3 regions of the Hydrogenophaga sp. PAMC20947 genome follow, and region 1 is predicted to be linked to each of the others. Evidence: predicted binding sites of a transcription regulator. Region 1 holds the regulator's gene; each other region holds the start of a gene.
What was found. Region 1 encodes sigma-54, which starts transcription at its own class of promoters, with help from an activator protein. Its sites were predicted from a motif close to TGGCANGNAANCTGCTTT; they were not measured.
Positions count from the first base shown of each region.

Region 1 (2,267 bases):
AGACGCTGGGTATTTGTGACCACGCTTACATCATCAGCGATGGTCATGTCCTGGCGAGTGGCACCAGTGAAGAGATCGTGGAAAACGCCGATGTTCGCCGGGTATACCTCGGCGAGAACTTCCGCATGTGATGGTGGCCAATCCGTTGTTCCATGCTGCTGTGGTTCGGTGCTCCCTGATGGGAATGAGCGAGGCTTTGGGCGAACCTGCTGGTGGCTCCAGCGTGACGTTCCGCTCCAGCGTTTTGACGTGTCGCTAGGCGCCTTGGCATGAAGCAAGGTTTGTCGCTGCGCGTTTCGCAGCATCTCGCGCTCACGCCACAGCTGCAGCAGTCGATCCGCTTGCTGCAGCTCTCTACCCTTGAAATGGCGCAGGAAGTCGAGCAGATGCTCGATGAAAACCCGTTTCTCGATCGTGCGGATGAAACCGCTGACCGCGAAGATTTTGGGCTTGATCACAGCGATGTCCCGGTCAGCGCAGGAGAGCAAATTGCCGAAGCGGCGGCGGCTCCCGAGGGCGAATCTGTTGCCCCCGATTCAGAGTTGCCCTTCAGCCAAGGCACATCGTCGACAGCCAGTGAGCCCAGTGAGAGTGCGGCTGGGGAAGCCGCCGAGCGCAAGGCCGATGGAGACGGGGCGTTGGAAGAAAATTGGGACGGCGACGGCTCCGTGGAAATGGCGCCCGACGACGGCGAGTGGGGCGGTGATGCGCCCGCGCGCAACAGTGGCTCTTCCGGGGGTGACGACGAAACGGCAACGGCGGCTGATCTGGCCCGAGCGCCGGTCAGCCTGCAAGATCACCTCCATGAGCAGGCCCGCTGTTTGCGCCTGAGCGAAACCGATCAGGCCGCACTGTATTTCCTGATCGAGTCGCTCAACGACGATGGTTATCTCGATGACGACTGGACAGAATTGGCGTTGGCCTTTTGGCGGCTGCTGCACGGGCGCGAAGCTGCATCGCCCAGTATTGCGGCGATTGAAGTCGCGGAAGAGCAGCTGCGCATGGCGCTGGGCTGGCTGCACAACATGGAGCCCATCGGCGTGGGTGCGCGGGATCTCGGCGAGTGTTTGCGTCTGCAGATCGAAGACTTGCGCAACACGCCGGTTGCCCAGGCTGCGCTGGTGATTTGCCGACAACCGCTGGAGTTGCTCGCCAAGCGCGATGTGAAGCGCTTGTGTGCGTTGTGTGGGCTGGACGATGAGACGGTGCGCGCAGCGCTTGGCCTGATCATCGGGCTGGAGCCCAAGCCGGGACGGCGGTTTGTGGATGTGGAGCGCAATGTCGTTGTGCCCGATGTCCTGGTCACGCACGCCGGGCGTGGCTTCAAGGTGCAGCTCAACCCCGACGTCATGCCGCGGTTGAGGGTGCACGATGTATACGCCAACGCCCTGCGTCAGAACCGGGGTGGGAAAGGGGGTGGCGGCGAAGCAGGCCATGCCGCCATGCAGCAGCGTTTGCAGGAGGCGCGCTGGTTCATCAAGAATATCCAGCAGCGGTTCGACACCATCCTGCGCGTGTCCTCGGCCATTGTCGAACGGCAGCGCAATTTTTTCATGCATGGCGAGCTCGCCATGCGGCCGCTGGTGTTGCGCGAAATCGCCGACGAGCTGGGCTTGCACGAGTCCACCATCAGCCGTGTGACCACCGCCAAGTACATGGCCACGCCGTTCGGCACCTACGAACTCAAGTACTTTTTTGGCTCATCGCTGGGCACGGAGACTGGCGGCAACGCATCGAGCACAGCGGTGCGCGCCTTGCTCAAACAGCTCATTGCCGCTGAAAACGCGTCAAAACCATTGTCAGACAACCAGCTTTCCGAACTGCTCAAAGCGCAGGGTATTGAGTGTGCCCGCCGTACTGTGGCCAAATACCGGGAAGCGTTGCGCATCGCGCCCGCCAATTTGCGAAAAACCTTGTAGCCCTCCTGCACCGCTTCGCCCCTTCCCCCTGATGGGGGCTGCACCTGCGGCCTGGTGAAGCCAGTTCTGTGGTGTGTTCAGGGTGCAGGCCCCCTGTGTCCCTGCGCGCGGGGATTGCACCAACCGGCCTGCCAGATCCAGTTCCGTGGTGTGCACTGGAAGGAATGACGGCTGTTAGCGCGGTGGCTTTTGTGGCCGCAACCATTTTTGGAAAAAGATTCATGAACCAACTCAACCTCTTTTTGCCCTGCGCTGCCGGCGTGGAGGACTTCCTCGCCGACGAAGTGAAGCGCATCACAAACGAACCACTGGCCTTCAAGGCACGCGGCGGTGTGGGTGTGCAGGCTT
Region 1 covers NZ_CP039252.1:3,459,740-3,462,006, reverse strand. The annotation lists gene lptB (LPS export ABC transporter ATP-binding protein) at 1-131, shown strand, start outside; gene rpoN (RNA polymerase factor sigma-54) at 270-1,919, shown strand; gene E5678_RS15790 (THUMP domain-containing protein) at 2,141-2,267, shown strand, end outside.

Region 2 (2,267 bases), 1.3 Mb from region 1:
TTCCATGTAGACCGTAGGCTGGTAGACCTTCTTGGCGATGTCCATGTACCAGCTGTCGGGCTTGCCTTCGGTGATCTGGCCCCAGCGGCGCATTTGCGTGAGGTACCAGATGGCGTCGCTGTAGAACGGGTAGGTGGCGAAGTTGCGGAAGAAAACGTTGAAGTCGGGGGCAGGACGCTTGTCGCCTTTCTCGTATTCAAAGGTGCCGGTCATGCTGTTGGCGATCACGGCCGCATCGGCGCCCACATACTGCGATTTCGAGAGCATCTTGACGGCCTCGATGCGGTTGGCCATGGAGGCGTCGAGCCACTGGCCAGCGCGGATCAGCGCCTTGACCACAGCGATGTGGGTGTTGGGGTTGGTTTTGGCCCAGTCGGCGGTGACCCCGAACACCTTCTCTGGGTTGTTCTTCCAGATTTCGTTGTCGGTGATCACCGGGACCCCGATGCCCTTGAACACCGCCTGCTGGTTCCAGGGTTCGCCCACGCAGTAGCCATGGATCGTTCCCGATTCCATGGTGTTGGGCATTTGGGGCGGCGGTGTGACCGACAGCAGCACATCGGCCTTGGAGGTGCCCGAGATGTCGCCGGAGGTGTAGTAGCCGGGGTTGAGCCCGCCGGCGGCGAGCCAGTAGCGCAGCTCGTAGTTGTGGGTGGAGACCGGGAATACCATGCCCATCTTGAAAGCCTTGCCTTCCTTCTTCCAGGCGTCGACCACCTTTTTCAGTGCGTCGGCCTTGATGGGGTGCACGACCTTGCCGTCTTTCATGGGCAGGTGCGGCTTCATCTCGGCCCAGACGGCGTTGGATACGGTGATGGCATTGCCGTTGAGGTCCATGCTGAAGGCGGTGACGATATCGGCCTTGGTACCAAAGCCGATGGTGGCGCCCAGCGGTTGTCCGGCGAGCATGTGCGCGCCGTCGAGCTGGCCATCGATCACCCGGTCGAGCAGCACTTTCCAGTTGGCCTGGGCTTCCAGCTGCACATTCAGACCTTCGTCTTCGAAGTAGCCTTTTTCATAGGCCACGACCAGGGGTGCACAGTCGGTCAGCTTGATGAAGCCAAATTTCAGCTGCTCTTTTTCAGGGCGACCAGGCTTGGCGGCCCATGCCGGCAGGCCCAGCGTAGTGGCGCCGGCCAAAGCCATGGCCTGGGTGGCGAAGCGGCGGCGGTTCGGGTGGTTCGTGGCATCGGACATGGACAACTCCTGAAGGAAGAAACAACGGGGTCCAGACAACGAAAAACGGCGCCCATCAACTGACAGGCCGATGGCCTGCGAGAGATGGACGCCGTTGTCCGGGTGGCCTGGAGAGACCTGAGCGGTGTGCCGTCGTTGGCACGCCGCTTTTGTTAGAGACTAAGCAGGGACCGTGCCAACTGCGCCTTCCCATCGCCTCGTTTGGCCCAGAACCCTGATTTGTAGGGGTTTTGCGCCGATTGCAGTGTCGAACCAGAGGGCAAATTGACCGCTGGGTGTGCTTGTCTCAGCGGGCTTTTCTGAGCCTTGAATTGGTGCACGTCAATCCTTTGGCACCGTTCTTGTGCGGTGCAACATGCGCGTCAGACTTCATGGCGCTTCGGTTCCGGGAGCACGTCTGCCATGGCCAGTACGGCCTCGGCCACATCGACCACACGCCTGTTCTGGTTCATGGCCATTTGCCGCATGGCTTTGTGAGCCGCCTCTTCGCTCAGGCTGCGGTGGGCCATCAGCAGGCCCTTCGCCCGTTCAATCAGCTTGCGCTCGTTGAGGCTGGCGCGCACGGTGTCCAGCTCGTCGCTCATGCTTTGCAAGCGGTGCGCTTGCTCTTGAACGAGCTCAAGGATGGAGCGGTCGAGCTGCTGTCCAAAGCCTTGTCCCCCCGTGCTCAATGGGGTGCCGAGCAAGCGTTCATCGCTCGCCGCTGGATCAAAGAAACCGGGTGCAGTGGTGTTGCCTGGGTTGTGCCTGACTGGTGCGCTGCCGTTCAGCACTTCAAACGCCGCCAGCTCGGCCGAAGTGGATGCGATGCGTTGCTCGCACAGGGCCAGCAGCTCGGAAGACATCTGATCTTCAACGGCTTTCATGGCATCCATGGTGGCGGTGCAGCAATCGAACCAGGCTTGGCTGAGGTCGGGTGAGAGGGGGGCACCTGCGGCGGTGGTGCACAACACCCGGCGCAAGCGCTCCAGGCAGACCAGGCCTTCTGGTTGCCGTGCAGCGCGCCAGGTGGCCATCACCGCTTCGCTGGCGAATTCGCCGAACACCTGCAGGCACCGTTCTTGTGACTC
Region 2 covers NZ_CP039252.1:2,116,677-2,118,943, reverse strand. The annotation lists gene E5678_RS09490 (CmpA/NrtA family ABC transporter substrate-binding protein) at 1-1,197, opposite strand, end outside; gene E5678_RS09485 (nitrate regulatory protein) at 1,560-2,267, opposite strand, start outside.
Region 2: a site for sigma-54 is predicted at 1,358-1,375, ahead of E5678_RS09490 (CmpA/NrtA family ABC transporter substrate-binding protein). Genes of this name have one in related genera too.

Region 3 (2,267 bases), 480 kb from region 1:
CCGTTGGCGGCGTTTTCAGCTACTGCAATTTTGGCAGCGGAAGCGGCAACCAACGATTCAGACACGCGAGCACGCACGGTGTAGTCCTGGTAAGCGGGCAGTGCCACAGCAGCCAGAATACCGATGATGGCCACCACAATCATCAATTCGATGAGGGTAAAACCTTTTTGCATTTTTTGCATAGAACGATTCATGAGAAAACTCCTTGAATGGGGGGAACAAAAACCACGATAGGTGGACGACGGGGTTTACTCAGCAGGGACCGTGCCAGCGTGAAATAGGCGGTTTTTCTTGCGCTATTTCACGGTTGGGGCCCATCAGGTGACATTTTGTGCAGTCTGATGCGGTAAGCGGTGACGTTTTTTGTCACCGTGTTTCAAGCGGTGAACCAGCCCCGTCGCACCACCCCTAAACCGGCACACCCTTCACAGATCAAACGTCTGCCCCGCGCTCAGCCAACGGACATCGTGGCGCGCACCACCGCCCCGGCTGGGCAGCTCGTCAAAGCGCTGGGTCTCCTCCATGATCAGCCCGGGCTCTGGCTGACGCCCAGATGGGCCAAGGCCCAACGCCCTGCAAAACGAGCGCGAGAGGGTGCAGACTTGAAATCAGGACAGCACAGTGCAAGAGGCCGGGGCATAGATTCCCTTCGAGATTCAGGCGAAGACCTCGATTTTTGCATTCCTCAAACCAACAAGTTTGCCAACTTTTCAGAATACGAAGAAACAAAAGCCAACCGCTTTCACAAGTGGTTGGCTTTTCGGCTAGTCCCTAAGGTGCGTTGCACCCCGTGGGATTTCGGAAGCGTATTAACGGCACGCAGCAGGGCGGTACTTCGCGACCAATGTGCCACCGGTACAGGTCCAACCGATGCGATCGGTTGGGATGGTGCCAGCAACCAGCACTGGATCTGGTACAAAGGTAACCGTTCCACCACCTGCGCGAGCCGTGGTCGTCACGGTGATCACACCATCAGCGGCAATCGCAGCGCTGGCCAGGTTGGGCGTCGCTGCAGGAGCGATCCAGCCCGATGCAAGGGCTTGCCCGTTGGCGGCATTTTCAGCTACAGCAATTTTGGCAGCGGAAGCGGCAACCAACGATTCAGACACGCGAGCACGCACGGTGTAGTCCTGGTAAGCGGGCAGAGCCACAGCAGCCAGAATACCGATGATGGCCACCACGATCATCAATTCGATGAGGGTGAAACCTTGTTGCAATTTGCGCTTCATGAGAAAACTCCTTGACTGAGGGTGGAACAAAAACCACGATGGTTAAAAGACGGATCGCATTTAGCAGGGACCGTGCCAACTAGAAATGACGGGGTTTTCTTGCGCTATTTCACGGTTGGGGCCCACCAGGTGACAATTTGTGCGGCCTGGGCTCCATAGGCGGTGACGTTTTTTGTCACCGTGTTTCAAGCGGTGAACCAGCCCTGTCGCACCACCACCCCCTCACCTGCCCTTCCATCACAGATCAAACGTCTGCCCCGCGCTCAGCCAACGGATATCGTGGCGCACACCACCATCCCGGCTGGGCAGCTCGTCGAAGCGCTGAATCTCTTCCATGATCAGTCCAGTCTCAGCCGGCTTGGTGTGGGTGATGTAGATGGGGTAGCGCTGATCGCTGCGGATCTGGTCGAGCTCTGAGGCCAGCACACTGGGGGCCAGGTGCAGGCTGCGGTGGGCCAGGTCTTTCTCACGGTCGCTGAAGGCGGTCTCGATGATGAGCATGGCCACTTGCAGCTGGTTGACCCGGCGCCAGAAGGCCGGGTTGCGCTCGGTGTCGCCGCTGAAGACCCAGTAGCCTGTAGGGGACGCAGCGGCGTAACCCACGGCTGGCACGGTGTGCACGGCGGGCAAGACTTCAATGGATTTACCGCCCACGTCCAGCACTTCGCCTTCAGCAAGGGGCACAAAGCGCATCAAGGGCGCTTCGGCGCTGGGGATGGCGGCGAAGTCGGGCCAGATCAGGTTGTTGAAGATGTGTACCCGCAAGGCCGCTATGGTGCCGGGCAGGGCATGGACCTGCAGGGGCGGTGCTTTCGCGGCCAGGCGCAAGGCGGCCACGGCATCGAGCATGAGCGGGAGGCTGGCGACATGGTCCAGGTGGGAATGGGTGAGCAGCACATGGTTGATGCGCGCCATTTCCGCCAGGCTCAGATCGCCCACGCCGGTGCCGGCGTCGATCAAAACATCGTCGTCCAGCAAAAAAGAGGTGGTGCGGCAGCCTTGCGCGATCGCGCCGGAGCAGCCCAGGACTTTGACCCT
Region 3 covers NZ_CP039252.1:3,937,222-3,939,488, reverse strand. The annotation lists gene E5678_RS18025 (pilin) at 1-194, opposite strand, end outside; gene E5678_RS18020 (pilin) at 810-1,229, opposite strand; gene E5678_RS18015 (3',5'-cyclic-nucleotide phosphodiesterase) at 1,467-2,267, opposite strand, start outside.
Region 3: a site for sigma-54 is predicted at 1,290-1,307, ahead of E5678_RS18020 (pilin). Genes of this name have one in related genera too.